One region of the Mucilaginibacter daejeonensis genome, then DNA from elsewhere that is predicted to be linked to it. Evidence: riboswitches for the same ligand, from Rfam matches in the RefSeq annotation. Region 1 holds a riboswitch; the other holds the start of a gene.

What was found. Region 1 has a riboswitch for cobalamin ahead of LLH06_RS09340 (TonB-dependent receptor). Riboswitches for the same ligand answer to the same signal wherever they lie in the genome.
Region 2: it holds a riboswitch for cobalamin, as region 1 does, so the genes downstream of both, metE (5-methyltetrahydropteroyltriglutamate--homocysteine S-methyltransferase) here and LLH06_RS09340 (TonB-dependent receptor) in region 1, are expected to answer to the same signal.

Annotation. Positions count from the first base shown of each region.
Region 1 covers NZ_CP086068.1:2,220,805-2,230,213, reverse strand. The annotation lists gene LLH06_RS09360 (outer membrane beta-barrel family protein) at 1-584, shown strand, start outside; gene LLH06_RS09355 (acyltransferase family protein) at 613-1,692, opposite strand; RNA gene rnpB (RNase P RNA component class A) at 1,866-2,245, shown strand; gene LLH06_RS09345 (sigma-54-dependent transcriptional regulator) at 2,371-3,771, shown strand; cobalamin riboswitch at 3,848-4,049, shown strand; gene LLH06_RS09340 (TonB-dependent receptor) at 4,150-6,198, shown strand; gene LLH06_RS09335 (YncE family protein) at 6,206-7,342, shown strand; gene LLH06_RS09330 (YncE family protein) at 7,366-8,484, shown strand; gene LLH06_RS09325 (cell surface protein) at 8,500-9,390, shown strand.
Region 2 covers NZ_CP086068.1:977,151-986,559, forward strand. The annotation lists gene LLH06_RS04285 (hypothetical protein) at 1-406, opposite strand, end outside; gene LLH06_RS04290 (RNA polymerase sigma-70 factor) at 479-988, opposite strand; gene LLH06_RS04295 (Lrp/AsnC family transcriptional regulator) at 1,492-1,953, opposite strand; cobalamin riboswitch at 2,125-2,309, shown strand; gene metE (5-methyltetrahydropteroyltriglutamate--homocysteine S-methyltransferase) at 2,490-4,796, shown strand; gene LLH06_RS04305 (alpha-ketoglutarate-dependent dioxygenase AlkB family protein) at 4,989-5,597, opposite strand; gene LLH06_RS04310 (hypothetical protein) at 5,599-5,877, opposite strand; gene LLH06_RS04315 (glycoside hydrolase family 15 protein) at 6,032-7,741, opposite strand; gene LLH06_RS04320 (SDR family oxidoreductase) at 7,809-8,705, opposite strand; gene LLH06_RS04325 (PepSY-associated TM helix domain-containing protein) at 8,882-9,409, shown strand, end outside.

The DNA of each region.
Region 1 (9,409 bases):
ACAGCCAGTATCGTGTGGGCGACTCAGTATATCGTAACGTGTCCGTGACCAACCGACAAAACATAGGCACCGAACAGAACACAGGCCTTAACATATCAGGTTCTGTGTATCTCAGCAAGAAGCTTAACATAAGGACCAACACGTCCATTATAGACAAGTACATCGTTAACAAAGTATATGGTGGTCCATCGGTTAATGCCCTCATCGTCAGAGGCAATATGAATGTGAGCTACCAATTCACAAATGATCTGATCGGTGAGGCCTTTGCGAACTATAATTCGCCAATGAAGAATATACAGGGCCGCACACCCAAATTTGTTACTTACAACTTAGCTTTTCGCAAGCAATTAATGAATAAGATGGCTAGTATAGGGTTCACCACCACTAACCCGTTCGCTAAATATGTTGATCAGCTAACCACCATTGACCATGCGGCCACATCTAACGGAGCACCTTATACCAGCTACAGTTTACGCCGGGTTCCATACCGGTCGTTCGGTATCAGCTTCGCTTACCGCTTTGGAAAACTGGATGCCAAGGCCAGCAAAATTGAGGAGCCACAAGTGAAGCCGATCGAGAATTAGACCAGTGAAACCATTGGCTATATGTAAGTTATCTTCGCCCCATAAACTTTCGGTTGAGATAATTCCTAAAAGGCCGATCGTATTTGATCATCACCAAATACGCGATCCCGATGAGTAATGTTGTGGTGACAGGAATGATCATAGCGAGTATCGACATGGACGGATGATGAGCGAGATAATAATTGCCGAACATCCACATCACCGCATAGTGTGTCATATAAAAAGGATAGGATATATCACCTAAAAACGTGCAACACGCTTTCGTGCGGTTTGTTATGACGGCTCCGGCCCCGATCATAATGATCAGCGGGAAATAAAACAGCACGATCAAAAGTTCGGTAAGCGAATTGAACTGAGTATGAGGCGAAATGAACGCCAGGAATAACAAAACGGCGATAACGATAAAAGGCAACTTATTTCGGATGATCAGCTTATATCTAAAAATGAGTAGACCGGCCGTGAACGAATAAGCTATACGGGCTCCACCATCCCAAAAGGTTGGCCCGCTCCATCCCCCAAGCAGGTTGCCTGAGCGGTAGGCAACGCCAACCAAAAGACCAGCGGAGAGCAATGCCATAACTACCAGGTAGCGACGGTCAAGGCGCCAAAGCACTAAGGCATAAACAATATTGGCCACATACTCCCAAAACAATGACCAGGATGGCGCATTGAAGCTGAACAGGTTAAACCCTCTATCGGCGATCACCGGCAACGGGATGAGCAGTAATGAACAGACGAACGCCAGTATGATCTTCCCACTGCTATAAGCCTCTGGATGCCCTCCGAATGGGTCTAACAAAAAAGCCAGAAGGCCTAATACCGAACCCAGTATCACCAACGGATGTAGCCTGATGATCCGTGCTTTAAAGAAAGCAAGGACCCCTATATCGGCCATCCGGTCGTCATAGGCATAACCGATCACGAAGCCCGAAAGGCAAAAGAACAGGTCGACCGCCAGAAAGCCGTGACCGATAAAATTTTTTGGAGGATCAGTATATACCCATTCCATAAAGTGGAATATTACCACCGCCAAAGCGGCAACGCCTCTTAAGCCATCAAGCACCTCAAAATGAGGTTTGCTATGTATGATCGGTGTGTTAGTGTCCATAAATGGTGATCCTGATAGCGCTAAAGGTAATGAACACGGGCCAGATCAAGTGTGTTCTTATCTATGTAAATGCCACCATGCTCTTAACCAACGTTATACGCGTTATAGCTCTAACATCGGGCTTGAAGATCACAAGATGGCCTGACGTTATACTTTAATGCGCTATATTTGTCCTTGCAAAAGGCTCTATCGCTGCCTGTAGATACAGGTGGAGGAAAGTCCGGGCAACATAGAGCATCCTGCTTCCTAACGGGAAGGCGCCTTGCAGCGGGCGACAGCCAGTGCCACAGAAAATATACCGCCTTGCTTTGCAGGGTAAGGGTGAAAACGTGAGGTAAGAGCTCACGGCGGGTATGGGTGATCATACCTGCGGTAAACCTCAGGAGTTGAAAGACCAAATAGGTCCCGAAATGGAAGTTGCTCGCTTCTGTATGGCGCTTGCGCCATCGTTGGGATGGGTAGGTTGCTGGAACCGGCCAGCGATGACCGGTCAAGATCAATGATAGAGACTGCTCACGCAGTACAGAACCCGGCTTATAATTTTGCTGCTGTTTTTTAGCCCTTTGCGCATTTATTTGCACAAAGGGTTATTTTTTTCAAACAAAAGCACAAGTGTTTGTTTTAATGTACAGATCTCTATATTAGCATCTGAGACTATCTCCTCCTTGAAAGAAAAACATGGCGAAAATTTTAATTATTGACGACGAACGCGCGATACGTAACACGCTGCGCGAGATCTTGGAATATGAAGACTACACTGTAGAAGATATAGATAACGGTATCGACGGACTACAACTGATCGAAAAGAAAGATTACGATCTGGTACTCTGCGACATCAAAATGAACCGTATGGACGGTATGGAGGTACTGACCGAAGGCTTAGCCTTAAAACCAGACCTTCCGTTCATCATGATATCAGGCCACGGTACGGTTGAGACCGCCGTTGAGGCCAGCAAAAAAGGAGCTTTTGACTTTATATCGAAACCACCAGATCTTAACCGCCTACTGATCACCGTTCGCAACGCGCTGGATCGCGGTAGTTTGGTGACCGAGGCCAAAGTATTAAAACGTAAAGTATCGAAGGTTCGCCCGATCTTAGGCGAGTCGCAGTCGATACTCAAGATCAAAGAGACAATCGATCGCGTTGCACCTACCGAGGCGCGTGTGTTGGTCACCGGAGCTAATGGTAGCGGTAAAGAGTTGGTAGCAAGATGGTTACATGAGAAATCGAACCGTCATAACGCACCGCTTATCGAGGTCAATTGTGCCGCTATCCCATCCGAATTGATCGAGAGTGAGTTGTTCGGTCACGAAAAAGGTTCATTTACCTCAGCTGTTAAGCAGCGTATCGGTAAGTTCGAATCGGCTAATGGCGGTACACTGTTCCTTGACGAAATCGGCGATATGAGCCATTCGGCACAAGCCAAAGTACTGCGTGCCTTGCAAGAGAACCGCATTACCCGTGTAGGTGGCGAAAAAGAGATCGAGGTGGACGTGCGTGTAGTAGCAGCGACCAACAAAGATCTGCTTAAAGAGATCGAGGATGGCAATTTCCGTATGGACCTTTACCACCGTTTGAGTGTAATCCTAATCCACGTGCCACCATTGATCGAGCGCCGTGACGATATACCACTACTGGCTAACAGCTTCTTAGAGGAGATATGCAACGAGTACGGCATGCCAACCAAGCGCATCAGCGAAGCTGGTTTAGAGGCACTTAAAGCCTTGCCTTGGACCGGTAATATCCGTGAGTTGCGTAACATGATCGAGCGTTTGATCATCCTGAGTGATAAGGTGATAACCGATGCTGATGTGCGTTCGTTCGCTAACCCATCGGCTCCTGTTACGGCATTGCCAGCTTCCACTGCGGCAGCTGCAGAGACGGCCGCCGCTCCGAAAACGAATTTTGAGCAATTCAAGAACTTCCAGGAGTACAAAGATTTTGCCGAGCGTGAATACATCAAGTTCAAACTCGAAAAGAACAACTGGAACGTGTCAAAAACTGCGGATGACATTGATATTCAGCGCAGTCATTTATATAGTAAGATCGAGAAATTTGGATTAAAAAGGGGTGAATGATCACCCCTTTTTTCTTGAAAATTCTTGCTATTTGTATCTAATTTCTTCTTTTCTGCATAATTAGTTGCCCATTGACTATTTTCGCCCTGCTTTTGGTTTGCGGCGGCTCACTGCCTCACCGTAATTAAAAGGGAATCCGGTGTAACTCCGGAACTGTCCCGCAGCTGTAAGTTCTACTCAACCGATATCCGATCTGGGTCACTGTTGGTCATCGCACCAACGGGAAGACTGGGTAAAGGGGAACAAGTCAGAATACCTGCCGATCGCATAACTTATTCATAGCTTTCGCGGATTGAAGCTGAATGAAGATACTTTTCGTGTTTTTCATTTGTAGTGTACAATTTTCGGTTCGCTGTGGGTTTTAACTGACCACGCAACATGAGAACTGCCGTACCCAACATGCCCTTTAGGCGTGACAGGTATTTATTGTCTTTTAAGTACGTTGCCGCAACTTTAGCGGTGATCGGTCAGTGTTGCGTGGTTGCGAACGCTCAAACCAAGCCTGATACAAGCAAGACCTATCAACTGCGCGATGTGCAGATATGGGGCAACAGCAATGGGTTGGCGGCCTCCTCTCCTACACCCGCACAGGTACTCAGAGGCGCGGCCCTTGAACGACTGAACAACCTTTCGGTAGCCGATGCCATCCGGTATTTTTCAGGCACTCAGCTCAAAGATTATGGAGGCGTGGGCGGCTTAAAAACGGTGGACGTGCGTAGCTTAGGTAGCAGCCAGGTAGCGGTGTTCTATGATGGAGTTCAGCTGGGTAACGCTCAGAACGGCCAGGTGGATCTTAGCAAATTCTCTTTGGATAATATCGGTGAGATAGAACTTTACAACGCCCAGAAAAGCACCATCTTTCAACCGGCAAGAGGACTGGCAGCCGGTAGTGCGATCTATTTGACCGCCAAGGCTCCACAATTCCGCGATGGGCATAATGATGTGGTCAAAGCAGCGATTAGAACGGGCTCCATGGGCTTGTTCGCACCATCGCTATTATGGGCTCACCAATTGAGCACCAAGGTTAGCTCGTCGGTCAGCACCGAATATATACAGGGAAATGGCCGGTACAAGTTTAGGTATACCAACGGCGTCTTTGACACCACGGCCATCAGGCAGAACGGCGACATACAAGCCTTCCGGTCTGAAGTTGGTTTTCAAGGCCAGCTGGCTGATAGCAGCTCTTGGTCGGTCAAAGGCTACCTGTACACCTCACAACGCGGTTTGCCAGGCGCTATCGTGTCCAACCGTTTCAACTATACCCAGCGCGAATGGGACCGCAATTTGTTCATTCAGTCGGCCTATCAGCGGTTAGGCAAGGTATATAGCTTAATGGCTCACGCCAAATATGCCAACGATCTGTTGCGCTATCTTGACCCCGACATCGTGACCGTAAACGGGTTGTCTGATAGTCGCTACCATCAACAAGAACTCTATTTATCGTTAGTTAATAAATTCAATATCAATACCTTTTGGAGCACCGTATTATCCACGGATTACATACGAAATACGATGCAAAGCAATATCTACCGCTTTGCCGAACCTACGCGCAATACGCTGTTAGCCGCATTGGCTACGCAGTTGAAGTTCGATCGGTTAGATGTTCAGGGCAACCTCCTGGGCAACTTTGTAACCGAGCATACTAACTCAGGCACATCTGCGCCCGACCGTATCAAGTACACACCGGCGCTAATGGCGTCGTGGCAACCATTGCCAGATCCATCCTTCCGGTTTCGAGGCTTTTACAAAAGCATTTACCGCATCCCTACTTTCAATGAGTTGTATTACACCTTCATCGGCACCGCCGATCTGCAGCCTGAGTTCAGCCGTCAGTATGATGCCGGCTTTACTTTTCAGCGCGCCCTTCAACGTGGAGCGTTGAAGCAGATCAGCATCCAAACTGACGCTTATTATAACAAGGTCGACAACAAGATCATTGCAGTACCGGGTCAAAACCTACGCCGCTGGACCATGCAAAACGTGGGCAAGGTCAACATCAAAGGGATCGAGACCAACATCCGCTCCACATGGCAACTCAATAGCTTGCTTTTATTTAACGGCGGTTTAAGCTATACCTATCAGCAGGCCCTTGACGCAAGTGCTGACGCGATCGCCGATCAACAGATTCCCTACACGCCGGTCAATAGTGGTACCGTACTGGCCGGATTGCTTTGGCGTAAACTTAGCCTTAACTACAGTTTTGTGTACACGGGCGAGCGTTACGACCAACGGGCCAACATCCCACAGAACCGGGTGGAGCCCTGGTATACACACGATCTATCGGTGAACTACCAGACCCGGCTTGATGAGCATCAACTCAAGTTAGGAGCCGACGTGAACAACGTCTTTAATCAATATTATGATGTGATCGCCAACTACCCTATGCCAGGCCGGTATTACCGCTTCAACATCAGTTTTACTTATTAGGTCAACAATGAACATCAGAAAGCTATCATATATAACAGTTGCCGTCGCTGCTTCCATGATCTTCTTAGCGAGCTGCCGTAAAGATCCCAAGCCTGCCGAGGAAACGACCCAAACCTTGTTCCCGGCCGACCCATCGAGCAAGGTCAAAGGTCTATATGTCTTGAACGAAGGCAACATGAACCTCAACAAGGCCTCATTGGACCGGGTAGACTACACCACGGGGTTGTTCCATCAAAACGTCTATGCCGCCGTTAACCCCGAGGTCACTAAAGGACTGGGCGATGTGGCTAACGATATGGCCGTGTATGGCAGCAAGCTGTACATCGTGGTCAATAATTCAAACAAGATCGAGGTGCTTAACGCCCGCACGGGCAAGCGCATTAAGCAAATCGATCTGCTCAACGGCCGCTACATTACTTTTAGCCAAAACAAAGCTTACGTGAGCGCTTACCTTGGCACCGTGGGCGATCCTAATTCGCCTAATGGTATAGTGGCTGAAATAGATACAGCCTCGTTACTGATCGAACGACGGGTGAACGTAGGCCGCCAACCCGAAGAGCTGGCCGTTATTGGCGATCAGCTCTATGTGGCCAACTCAGGTGGCTACAGCCCTTCCAATTATGAGCGTACAGTATCTATTGTAGATGTCAATAGCTTCAAAGAGACCGACCGCATTGATGTGGCGATCAATTTGGAGCGCCTTAAAGCCGATCGTTTTGGTGATCTGTACGTCACGTCAAGAGGCGATTATCAGTCCATCATACCCAAACTATTCGTGATAAGCTCGACCACCAAGCAGATCAAAAAAGTGTTCGACCTACCGGTGCGCAATATGTACATGGATGATGACCTGCTTTATACTATCAGCACTAATGGGAACAGCGCAACCCAACCCTACTTATACGGCACCATCGACGTCACCAACGAGACCCATACAAGCCGGGCACTCATTACCGATGGCACCGACAAACAGATCAGGCTTCCATACGGCATAGCCGTGAACCCTATCACTAAGGATGTACTGATCACTGACGCTAAGGATTATGTAACGCCGGGTACCCTGTACTGCTTTGACCCATCGGGTAAAAAGAAATGGCAGGTGACCACCGGCGACATCCCCTCACGCTTTGCATTCGTCTATTAACATTATATATAACAAATACGAACATGAAAAAACCTCTACTCCATCTTGGCCAGAACATCGGTATCGTTGTCGCGGCTTGTGCCCTTTTATTTAGCTCATGCAGCAAGGATGATGACACCATTTACCCTGAGATCAATAGCACTGCCGGCGTATATGTGCTTAACGAAGGTAACTATGGCCAGGGTAATAGCGAGATCACTTATTACGACATTAATAAGAACGTGGCCAACAAGACCTTTTACAAAAGCGTGAATGGCACATCCCTTGGTGAGACCGCTACTGATCTGGAGCGCTATGGTAACAAGATGTATTGCGTGGTGAGCGGCATGCAAGGTGCGCCAAAGTCGTTCGTTGATGTAATGAACGTGGCTACCGGGAAGACCATCAAACGCATTTCATTTAACTCAACTGCCGATGGTTATCTGCCACGCAGCATTGCTTTTTACCAGGGCAAAGCCTATGTATCGCGTTATGATGGCAAGGTGAGCCGTATAGATACAGCGACGCTTAATATTGAAGCTGATGTGATGCTGACCCCATACCTAGAAGGCCTGGCAGTTGCCAACGGCAAGCTATACGTGGCCAATAGCGATTATTTGCTATCGGGCAAAAACACCGTATCAGTAGTGGATTTGCGCACCTTTACCAAGATCAAAGATATTACTGTCACCCAAAACCCGGTGCGGGTAGCTGCTGCTCCTAACGGCGACATTTACGTGATCAGTTATGGTGATTATAAGAACATACCTGGTAACCTGGATCGCATCAGCAGCCTGACCGATACCAAAGTTTCTACCGGGACCGTGGCCGGTGTTGACTATGGCTCGGCAATGGCTTTCTCGACCAGGAAATACCTTTTAAGCGTAAGTGATGCCACTACCTTTGCGCCGGTTTTAAAGAACCTCAACTTAAGCACTGGCACGCCGTCGACCAACTTTGTAGCTGATGACACCAAGATCGGCGTTATGTACGGCCTGACCATCGATGATTTTAACGATGATGTTTATATAGCCGATGCCATTAGTTTTACCAGCAATGTAGGCAAGGTGATCTGCTTTGGAAGCAACGGCCGCAAAAAATTCAGTTTTGAGACCGGAATATTGCCACAACACGCAGTATTTAATTATAATTACAAAAATTAATTATTGATCACATCAATGTTCGCCATATCTCGATCAAGAACGAGGATAATACTGGTTCTGTCATTAGCGATACTCTTGTTCGCAGCCTGTAAAAAGGGTGGCGAAGAGCCGGACAACACCATACCAACCAGGCCGGTGACCGCGCAGAGCAGCGCCTACGTAACGCAACTTTTTGATTATTCGCCCGCCCCTGGACAATTTATCAATACCAGCAGCGGGAACATGGATGCCGCAAAAGGTGTTTTGAACGGTAAGACCGGTTTGGTAAGCCTTGGCGCTTATGGTGGCAATATCGTGCTGGGCTTTGATCACACAGTAATGAATGAGCCGAACAAAGAGGATATCATTATTTATAATAATGCTTCGACCGGTTATGCCGAACCCGGCGTGGTTTGGGTAATGCGCGATAGTAATGGTAACGGACTGCCTGATGACGTTTGGTATGAACTTGCGGGATCTGCAACTGATAAAGCGGGTTATAAACGTGACTGGGTAGTTTATTATTCGCGCCCCGACGTACCGACCAACGATGTACCCTGGATGGATGGTTTTGGTGTTAAAGGCGTGGTAAAGACCAATACGTATCACAAACAACCTTACTATCCTGAGTGGATCACTAAGAACACGTTGATATTAGAAGGTCCACTATTGCCTACCACCAACATCAACAGCACCAACCCTACCTTCATTACCAGCAATGCTTTTGAGTATGGCTATGCAGACAACACACCCGGTGGCGACAAGCTTGACATTGCTAACGCGGTCGACAACCGTGGCAACAAGGTGAGCTTACGAGGTATCGACTTTATCAAGGTGCAAACCGGGATCGCTTATGACCTGGGTTGGTTAGGCGAACTTTCGACCGAGATCAAAGGTATTGCCGACATCAGTTTGGAGAAATTATAATTGTCGGTTTAAATAAGAA
Region 2 (9,409 bases), 1.2 Mb from region 1:
ACGAAATGACCACATCACAACGGCTTCCAGGCTCGATCACATAAGTGAGTTCACCAAGGGTCTTTTTAATAGGCTGATGACCGGTCACATTGCTAATGGTCACATGCTGATCAAGCATTGAACTATTTCCAAATATCGCCCATGACACCAATAGCAGAAGCGACGCAGCAATGGCATAACTGCCCTTGCGTGATCGGTCCATCGCCGTTGCTAAATACCTGCTTTTAAAGATCGTGCGCCTTTGTATGTGTTGCCACATTTGGGTTTTGAACACTTGTTCATCGTTCAAGATAGTTGGCGGCAGCTCAGTATGGTCATGCTCGGCAAGCCACTGTTCAACTGCTACACGTTCACCTGTTGTGAGGTCGTCATGTGCATATCTTCGCAGTAGGTCCGGGGTGATCATGCTCTTCTTTTAAGGCCTTTTAATAGTATGTTGCACTTATACCTCGCAACCCTACATCAAAAAATGAAATTTTTAGGAACGGAATATTTTGAGCTTGTTCCGGATAGCAGATAGTGCCCGCGTCATGTTCGCTTCCACCGCTTTCTCGCTGATCACCAGCTGTGCAGCGATCGACCGGTTGTCTAACCCTATTTCACGTCTCATCAGGTAAACCTCACGGCATCGGTCGGGCAACACATCAACAGCATTATTCAGTGCACCAATGACCTCCTTAAAAAATAAGGATCGTTCGGTGTTGTTGTACTGGGTGTGTTGTTGCTGTTCTTGATAGGATATATGTTTTTTTATGACCGCTTGTTTGCGATAATATTCGATCGCTTTTAGTTTAAGTGCCCGATGAAGATAATGCTGTATGGAAGTATGAATGACCAGCCGGTCGCGGTTTTCCCATATACCGATAAAAATGTCCTGTACAAGGCCTTTAGCCACCTCTTCATTATCAGTATAGCGTTTGCCTGCCACGTACAACTCATGCCAGAACTGCTCATAAACTTGCGTGAAGCTTTGTTCATTAATGATCATATCGGAGGGCTTGGACACTAAACTATTTTTTTGACAAATATAGTTTATTTAGACTTATTACAAATAGAGTTGTGCTTTTAGTCTGGATCGTATCGGCCAAATAACTATTATCTATCAAAACTAAAGTAGCAGGGGGTGACACTAATTCGATCATGAAGCATTCAAGACAACATAAGATAGGTGTTCTTGAAATAGAGTTTCAAGAGACCTTATCCACCCGATAACAGTACGCCAGATATCGTATGTGAACAATGGTCGTCCGGCGGCTATACTACACCACTCCGGTTTATTAACGGTAAGTTAGGTCAGTAGCTCCTGAATAGAGTTTGGGTATCTTATTGTGTAAAAAAAGGAATAGCAATACGCGTGATCCCGCGTTCGTGCGTTGATTGATACGCTTTGTTGGTCTGGCTTGGCACCGCTTTCTTAGACGAGCTGATCATTCGATCGCCTGAGGTCGATGAGTTAACTAATACAGCGGAGCCATCCTGATCTGATCACATTCAGATGCTGATGTTATATAGATTCTTGATCTCTGCCATTACGAAGGTGCTGTGCGTGCTCCCTATGCTTTTTACCGATCCCAGTTTATTGAAAACGAAGTCCTGGTAATGCTTCATGCTTTTGGCAAAAACTTTCAGAATAAAGTCGTACTCACCTGACACGTTATAGCATTCTACGATCTCGTCGATATTCATGATGTCTTTCACAAGATTGTGGCCTATGTTCCGGTCATGTTGCTTCAGCTTGATATTACAAAAGACGATGAACCCCTGGCTGAACTTTTCGTGATCCAGCAGCGCTATGTACTTCTTGATATAGCCATTGTTCTCCAATCGTCTCACCCGCTGAAGAACCGGGGTGGGGGATAGGTTCACCTGCACAGCCAGGTCCTTAACGGTTTGTTTGGAGTTGTTCCCAAGTATCCTCAGCAACCGCAGATCCGTTTCATCAAGCTCTTCCATAGCATATTTCGCTTTTGAAGTTGCTAATATAATGTCCTTTTAGCATTACTGACTAATAATACCTGGTATGATAGCGATTATAGCTTATATTTTATCTGAACGTAGCTTTAGATGTGGTAAAATTATCTTTGTGAAGAATAAATGCAACCCACTTGGGCCGAAGTTCTTTATATACTTAAGATCAGAATAGGTCTCACTTAGCTGTGAATTAATAGGGAATCGTGTGCAAATCACGAACTGTCGCGCAACTGTAAGTAACATGCATAGGCTCTCATCCACGCGCTCCACTGCCAAAAGCGGGAAGGACGATGAGAACTGTTACAAGTCAGGATACCTGCCTTTTCTGTATTGACGATGCTTTCGCGATAAGGAGCTGAGGTCAGATCAATGTACGTTATGCGAGGTCACCCGAACTCATTAGGTTCGCTGTGTCCTGTTCGCATCTGCGTGCATCTCTCGCCAATACTCATTTGCACTGCATTTCTGGATATCGAAGAGCTTTTTAAGGATCATTGAACATTTAAAAAGTTTAGAACATGCTAACGCAAAATCTCGGCTACCCGCGTATCGGTAGCCAAAGACAATTAAAAAAAGCCTGCGAAAGGTATTGGGCAGGTAAGATCACCGCCGATGAATTGAACGAGGTAGCTCGTAAGATCAAGCAGGAGAACTGGCAGACCCAGGTGGACGCCGGAATAGACCTGATCCCTTGCAACGATTTCAGCTTTTACGATCAGGTACTGGACATGAGCCTGTTGCTTGGAGTTATCCCTAATAGGTATACGCCGGTACTCACAGAAGTGAACACCAATCAAGAGATCGACCTGTATTTTGCGATGGCGCGGGGTTATCAAAAAGATGGACTTGATATCACCGCTATGGAAATGACCAAATGGTTAGATACCAATTACCATTACCTTGTACCTGAATTTACCGCTAAGCAACAGTTCAAGATATTTTCTGAGAAAGTATTTGGCGAGTATGATACTGCAAAGATCCAGTTAGGGGCAAAGGCTAAACCGGTATTGCTTGGGCCGGTGAGCTATCTTTTATCAGGCAAAGAAAAAGAGGAAGGCTTTGAGCGGATCGACCTTATCAAAAGCTTGATACCGGTTTATGTAGAGATCATTAACCGCCTGAAACAACAAGGTGCTACCTGGATACAATTGGATGAGCCATACCTGGCACTTGACCTGTCTAAAAAGGAAAAAGAGGCGTTCGAGTACGCTTACCGGGCCATTGCCAACCGTGTAAGCGGTGTAAAGATCATTGTGGCCACCTATTTTGAAGGAACGTTGGACAATACGCAACTTGCTGTTAATTTGCCTGTGGCGGCACTACACATCGATCTGGTTCGGGCACCTGAACAACTGGAAGAGGTATTAGCGCTGATACCGCCTCACCTCCAATTGTCGTTAGGCGTGGTGGATGGGCGTAATGTTTGGAAGAATGACTATGAACGGTCATTAGAGCTCATCAGCAAAGCGGTAGCCAAATTAGGTACCGACCGGGTGATCATTGCGCCTTCATGCTCGTTATTACACTCGCCGATCGACCTTGACGGCGAAACCGCTATCGACCCTGAGATCAGGAACTGGATGGCTTTTGCCAAACAGAAACTGAACGAGGTTGCCGATCTGAAGCGAATAGCCGAAGGTGATAAAGCATTATTGGCTTTTAACAAAACGGCCAAAGAAAGCCGCCGTACATCAAATAAAGTACATAAGCAAGATGTGAAAGACCGTGTGGCCGCGATCACCGAAGCTGATGCTACCCGCAAAAGTACCTTCCCTTTGCGTCAGCAATTACACCGCGATCGTTTCAAATTACCTGCATTCCCAACCACCACTATCGGTTCGTTCCCGCAAACGGATGATATTCGCCAATTGCGTGCCCAACTCAAGAAAGGCGAACTGACATTTGAGCAGTATGAAAAAGCGATCGAAGATGCGACCGTCGAAGTGATCCGCTGGCAGGAAGAAATCGGTATCGATGTACTGGTACACGGTGAGTTCGAACGCAACGACATGGTTGAATATTTTGGCGAACAACTTGATGGTTTCCTGTTCACCGCAAATGGCTGGGTACAAAGCTATGGCAGCCGCTGTGTGAAACCGCCAGTGATCTACGGTGATGTTAGCCGGCCGAAGGATATGACCGTGCGTTGGATCAGCTTTGCTGCTGCACGAACAGATAAACTGATGAAAGGAATGCTGACCGGACCGGTCACCATATCGCAATGGTCGTTCGTGCGCGATGACCAGCCACGTCAAGTGACCACTGATCAGATCGCTTTAGCTATACGTGATGAGGTATTAGCTTTGGAGAAAGCGGGCATTGCTATCATACAGATCGACGAGGCCGCCATTCGTGAAGGATTGCCATTACGCAAGGCCAAGCACCCGCACTATCTCGATCGGGCGGTTAGAGCGTTCCGTGTAACGGCAAGCGGTGTTGAAGACAGGACGCAGATACACACGCACATGTGCTACAGCGAGTTCAATAACATTATCGAGCATATCGCTGCGATGGATGCTGATGTGATCACCATCGAGACCTCGCGTTCGCAAATGGAGCTACTGCAAGCGTTCGCTCATTTTGAGTATCCGAACGAGATAGGCCCCGGCATTTATGACATCCATTCGCCACGCGTGCCGACCACCGAAGAAATGGTCACCTTATTAGTGAAAGCAGCCGAACTGTTGCCCGCTGAGCATTTATGGGTGAACCCGGACTGCGGATTAAAGACCAGAAAATGGCCTGAAACAAAAGCCGCCCTGGAGAACATGGTAGCTGCAGCCAAAGAAGCAAGAGAGCGGATCAGTGTGGAAGGGATCGTTTAGTACATAATATTTAACGGCATCGCTATGAGATACTGCGGATGGGCCCGTCCGCAGTATCCTCTATTTTTTGCCCGGCATGCATCGTTGATATGTGTCGCCAATAAAATGAATGTATTCGTGGCTTTATGATCTGTCGTGGCCAAAGTGCTCGTGTCTTTGAAGATCACTTCGGTCTTGAATATATCTCTGTGGTCATTTCACCACCCTGAAGGTCAGGTTCACTCTTGGCCCCATCGGCCTGCTCGACTTAGCTATCCGGTGTTCCCAATTTTCCTGTAGACCCGCCTTCATCAGCAGGAACGAGCCATGTTCTAATTTAACGGAATAATGTTCCTGATGATCCTGCTTGTTGCGGATATCAAAGCTGCGAACCTGGCCAAAAGAAACGGAAGCAATGATCGGGTCCTTACCTAAAACCTCTTCCTTATCGCTGTGCCAGGCCACCGAGTCATTCCCGTTGCGGTAATAATTCAATAACACGCTGTTGAATTCGACGCCCGCAAGCGGCTCTACCAGATCTTTGATCATAAGGAGTTCCGGTGTCCACGTCAAGGGAACGGATCTTATTAAGGACTGATAATCATAAGAGGTTGGGTCGCCATACCAGGCCGTGAGCCGTGGCGTGACCACCTCTTTGGTATACATCGTCCTGATCTGCTGGGTCCAGGGCGTGTGAGCAATGAAATGCTCTAATGATCGCTGCCCCGCGAACGGTTCGATAAATTTGGGGAAGTACTCCAGATACTGCGTTGGCAAACCCCTGCTTTGCCCGGCTTCGGGAAATAATGCAAGTTGTTCCATCCTACTTTTTTTCTGCTATGCCCATGATCAGCCTGGCCACCTGTTCCTGCTGGTCTACGGTCAGTTGGTCGCCGTCATATATCCAAAAGCCGTTCGCATCGAACAATATCCTGCCCAGACATTCAGAATACGCTTCATATGCCGTATAAAGAAGATAACACTGCACCCCAGTATGATCGTTGTCGGGCAGGATACGAATGACGTTGCTGCTTCCGTCCGGATATTTAAGCCACGCCTTCCTTTCTACTGTTAATAATTGCACCATTGTAGATCTCAACAAAGTGAAGCGACCTGATAAGTCGCTAATGCTAACAAATTTAGCATTATTTTTTTTACTTCGTTCAGTGCAAGCTTAAAAATTGGCGATCTGTAGGGTAACAAATGAATGAGCTTAGTATCGATCGTTCGTCCATGAATGATGATGACCGGATGGATCATTGAGCTGAGTCGGTCAAGCCATTCACCGCGCAAATGAAGGAAGAGTGTACAAAGGTTTGAGGGAAATTGCCAAGCATCGTATGGTCATTCATATCGAATTCTTCGCTTAAGTAACCGAGGTCGTTAGCGCAGCCTTGTACGCACTCAAGAATGGATCTGGCTTTCGTAACATTACCCGCTAAGGCATAATGATGCGCCATCCAACAGCTTGCAGCTAAAAATACGCCCTCCTTCTGCGAATCGAACTCGAGCAAATGCCGGCGATACAGACCGTTATCGCAATAATGTTCTTCTATAGCAGCAACGGTCTTTTGCATATAATTGCTGTTCGCGTTATCGAAACCGAACGGCGCGAACAGCGCGCAGGCGATATCCACATCTTCAGAACCAGCATGTACCGCGTAGGCGCCGTAGCTGGTCAGGCAATTTTCCTTAATAAAGTTCCGTATAAGTCCGGCATTATGTAACCAACGATCTGCTGTCTCTTTATTTTCTTGGTATGGTGCCATCACCTCTAAGGCACGTGCAGCCAATGCTTTGCTCGAGGTATAATGCTGGACTTGTTCTTCTTCCCATATACCATTGTCTTTCCGTTCCCAATTTTTGCATATAAGATCAGCTATGGCTTCCACTGTTTCCCACTCGGGCCGTTCACCTGTTTTAGCATAAATGGCGCCGCATGCCAGTAAAATGCTGGCCTCAGCATCAAGCTGGAACTGATCCGCAGCAGTATTGCCTTCCATTAATGGGCGGCTTTGCTTATATCCGGCTAGAGGCAAATTCCGGTTGTTTTTTACGATGGAGCCATCGATACTATAAAAACAGGAAACGTGAGATCGATCATTCTTTTTCATGGCTCCGGAAACGAACGACATGAATGCACGCTCCACTTGTCCGTCGGTTTTGAGCCCTACCAGTGACGAAGTGATCAGCGCTGCATCCCTCATCCATACAAAACGGTAGTCGTAATTGCGCTCACCACCGATCACCTCAGGAAGACCTGTAGTAGGCGCGGCAATGATACCGCCTGTCGGCTCGTAAACCATCTGCTGTAATGCCCGTAAAGAATTTTGTACTTGCTCCTGAAAAGGTCCATGGTGGTCAATGTGTTCTGCTATCCTTTCCCAGCCACGTAGCGTGGTCCTTAATGCATCTTCCAAGATATCTTCGTCAAATACCGGGCTATCGATCAATGCTATCCATGAAGGGTCGCCGGTTGGGATCTGGAAATTGATCGTTTCGCCTTTTAATTGAAGCGGATGGGAGCAATGAAGCCACATACCCTCAGTGGGCAACTCGATGATGAATGGTGATATGCTTTCCAAAGTCACCGAATCCGATCCATAGTCGGCTGCCAGCCTAAGCTCACCAAATACCGTATCCGGCGCAGCAGAGATCTTGCGGCATATGCCTCTAAAATTCATGCCTACCGGCATAAGATCTGTTAGTTCAAGTATCTCTTCCTCGACATGAAAATAGGTTTGAAGCACACTGCTTCGGCCGATAAATCTTCTTTTTACGAATGCCTGGCGCTCACATCCCATCTGCCAGTAGCCACCTTTTTGTTCATCGATCAGGGAAGACAGAACAGCAGCGCGGTCAAAAGCACCGGGGCAATACCAGCTGATCGTTCCATCTTTATCCAGCAGGGCACAGGTATGTCTGTCGCTGATCACTGCCAGCGAAGAGATATCGGGTTGTTTCATTTCTTAACGGCTAAAATAAAGCCGGACAGTGTATACTGCCCGGCATGCATCGGGGATTAAAGGTCAATTATGGATGGCCATTGCCGCCTGCTGCACCATATACCTGGCCGGTAGCGTAGCTTGCATCAGCATCAGCCAGTTGCACAAATATGGATGCCAGCTCTGCCGGTTGTCCAGGGCGACCTAACGGGGTCACTGAACCAAATTTTTCGATGGCGTCCTGTGGTTGACCACCACTTACCTGCAAAGGTGTCCATACCGGGCCGGGCGCTACGCCATTCACACGGATCCCTTTGGAACCTAATTGCTTGGCTAATGATTTGACATAGGCCACGTTGGCCGCTTTGGTTTGGGCATAATCAAATAAGTTCTCTGATGGGTCATATGCCTGCACAGAAGTAGTGGCGATGATGGCCGAACCCTCAGGCAGGTGTGGCAGCGCCGCTTTGGTGATCCAGAAAGGTGCGTATATGTTAGTTTTAATGGTCGCATCAAAACCATCTTCTGTGATATCCAATATGGAGTCAATAGCTTGCTGACGACCAGCGTTATTCACTAATATATCCAGTCCGCCAAGTTTTTCAACTGCAGTTGCTACCAATGTTTTGCAAAATTCAGGCTCGGTTATGTCACCTGGAATGGCATATCCTTTTCGTCCTGCTGCTTCGATCAGCGCGATTACTTCATCAGCATCCGCTTGCTCTTCAGGTAAGTAATTGATGGCCACGTCGGCGCCTTCGCGCGCATAAGCGATAGCTGTGGCACGGCCGATACCGGAGTCGCCACCGGTGATCAGTGCTTTTCTTCCCTGCAAGCGGCCAGAACCTTTATAGCTTTCTTCGCCATGGTCGGGCAGCGGTTTCATTTTTGAAGCCAGCCCAGGTGCTTCTTGAGGTTGTCTTTCAAAAGGTGGGGCAGGATACTTACCTGCCGGGTTCTCTAATTTTTTCGTGGTCTCTGACATGTTTTTCTTTATAGATAAATTTTGATGTTTTAAGGCAACACGTTTCAATTGCTAATTGTTGGGCTGGGTGCCGGAATATTTAAACACATGACTGATGCCCGGATTCCTGCTGTTATTGATCTTGTTGAACCTCAGAGGTCATGGTCGTGATCACTCGATCGAAATAATAGGATTGCATGACCACAGGGTTTTGGAATGGTCAATGTTTATGGCAAGAACTTATACTGGAACATCAACCAGTACTTAGAATATTCGATAATATTTGTAGCAAGATCAGTAAAGTTGTCATCAAAAATTACAACGATGCCAACATGCACGTCATCCTCGAATCCAAGCCGGATCCTAAGGCAAGCTTCGGCGGTTCAGGAAAGGTCATTTACCGTGTCCGCGATCAGCAGGTCGTTTTGGAAAAGTCGCCGGTCAAAAGTTCCGGCTACGTGGAGCAGGTCAAAAGTGCGATCTATCATCTTCACTTCGGTGATCTCGGCGGGAGGCCGTTACGAGTGATCTATTTCGTATTGGGAACCATGGGTTGCCTGGTGATCATTTCCGGGATATTGATCTGGCTCGTAGCGCGCGACAAAAGCAACGTTGCACCCCATAAGCGAGCGTTCAATTTATGGACAGCAAACATATTCATGGCGAGTTGCCTAAGTATGCTACCGGTCACAGCCTTTACAATGATCAGTTTAAAATTCATCGCC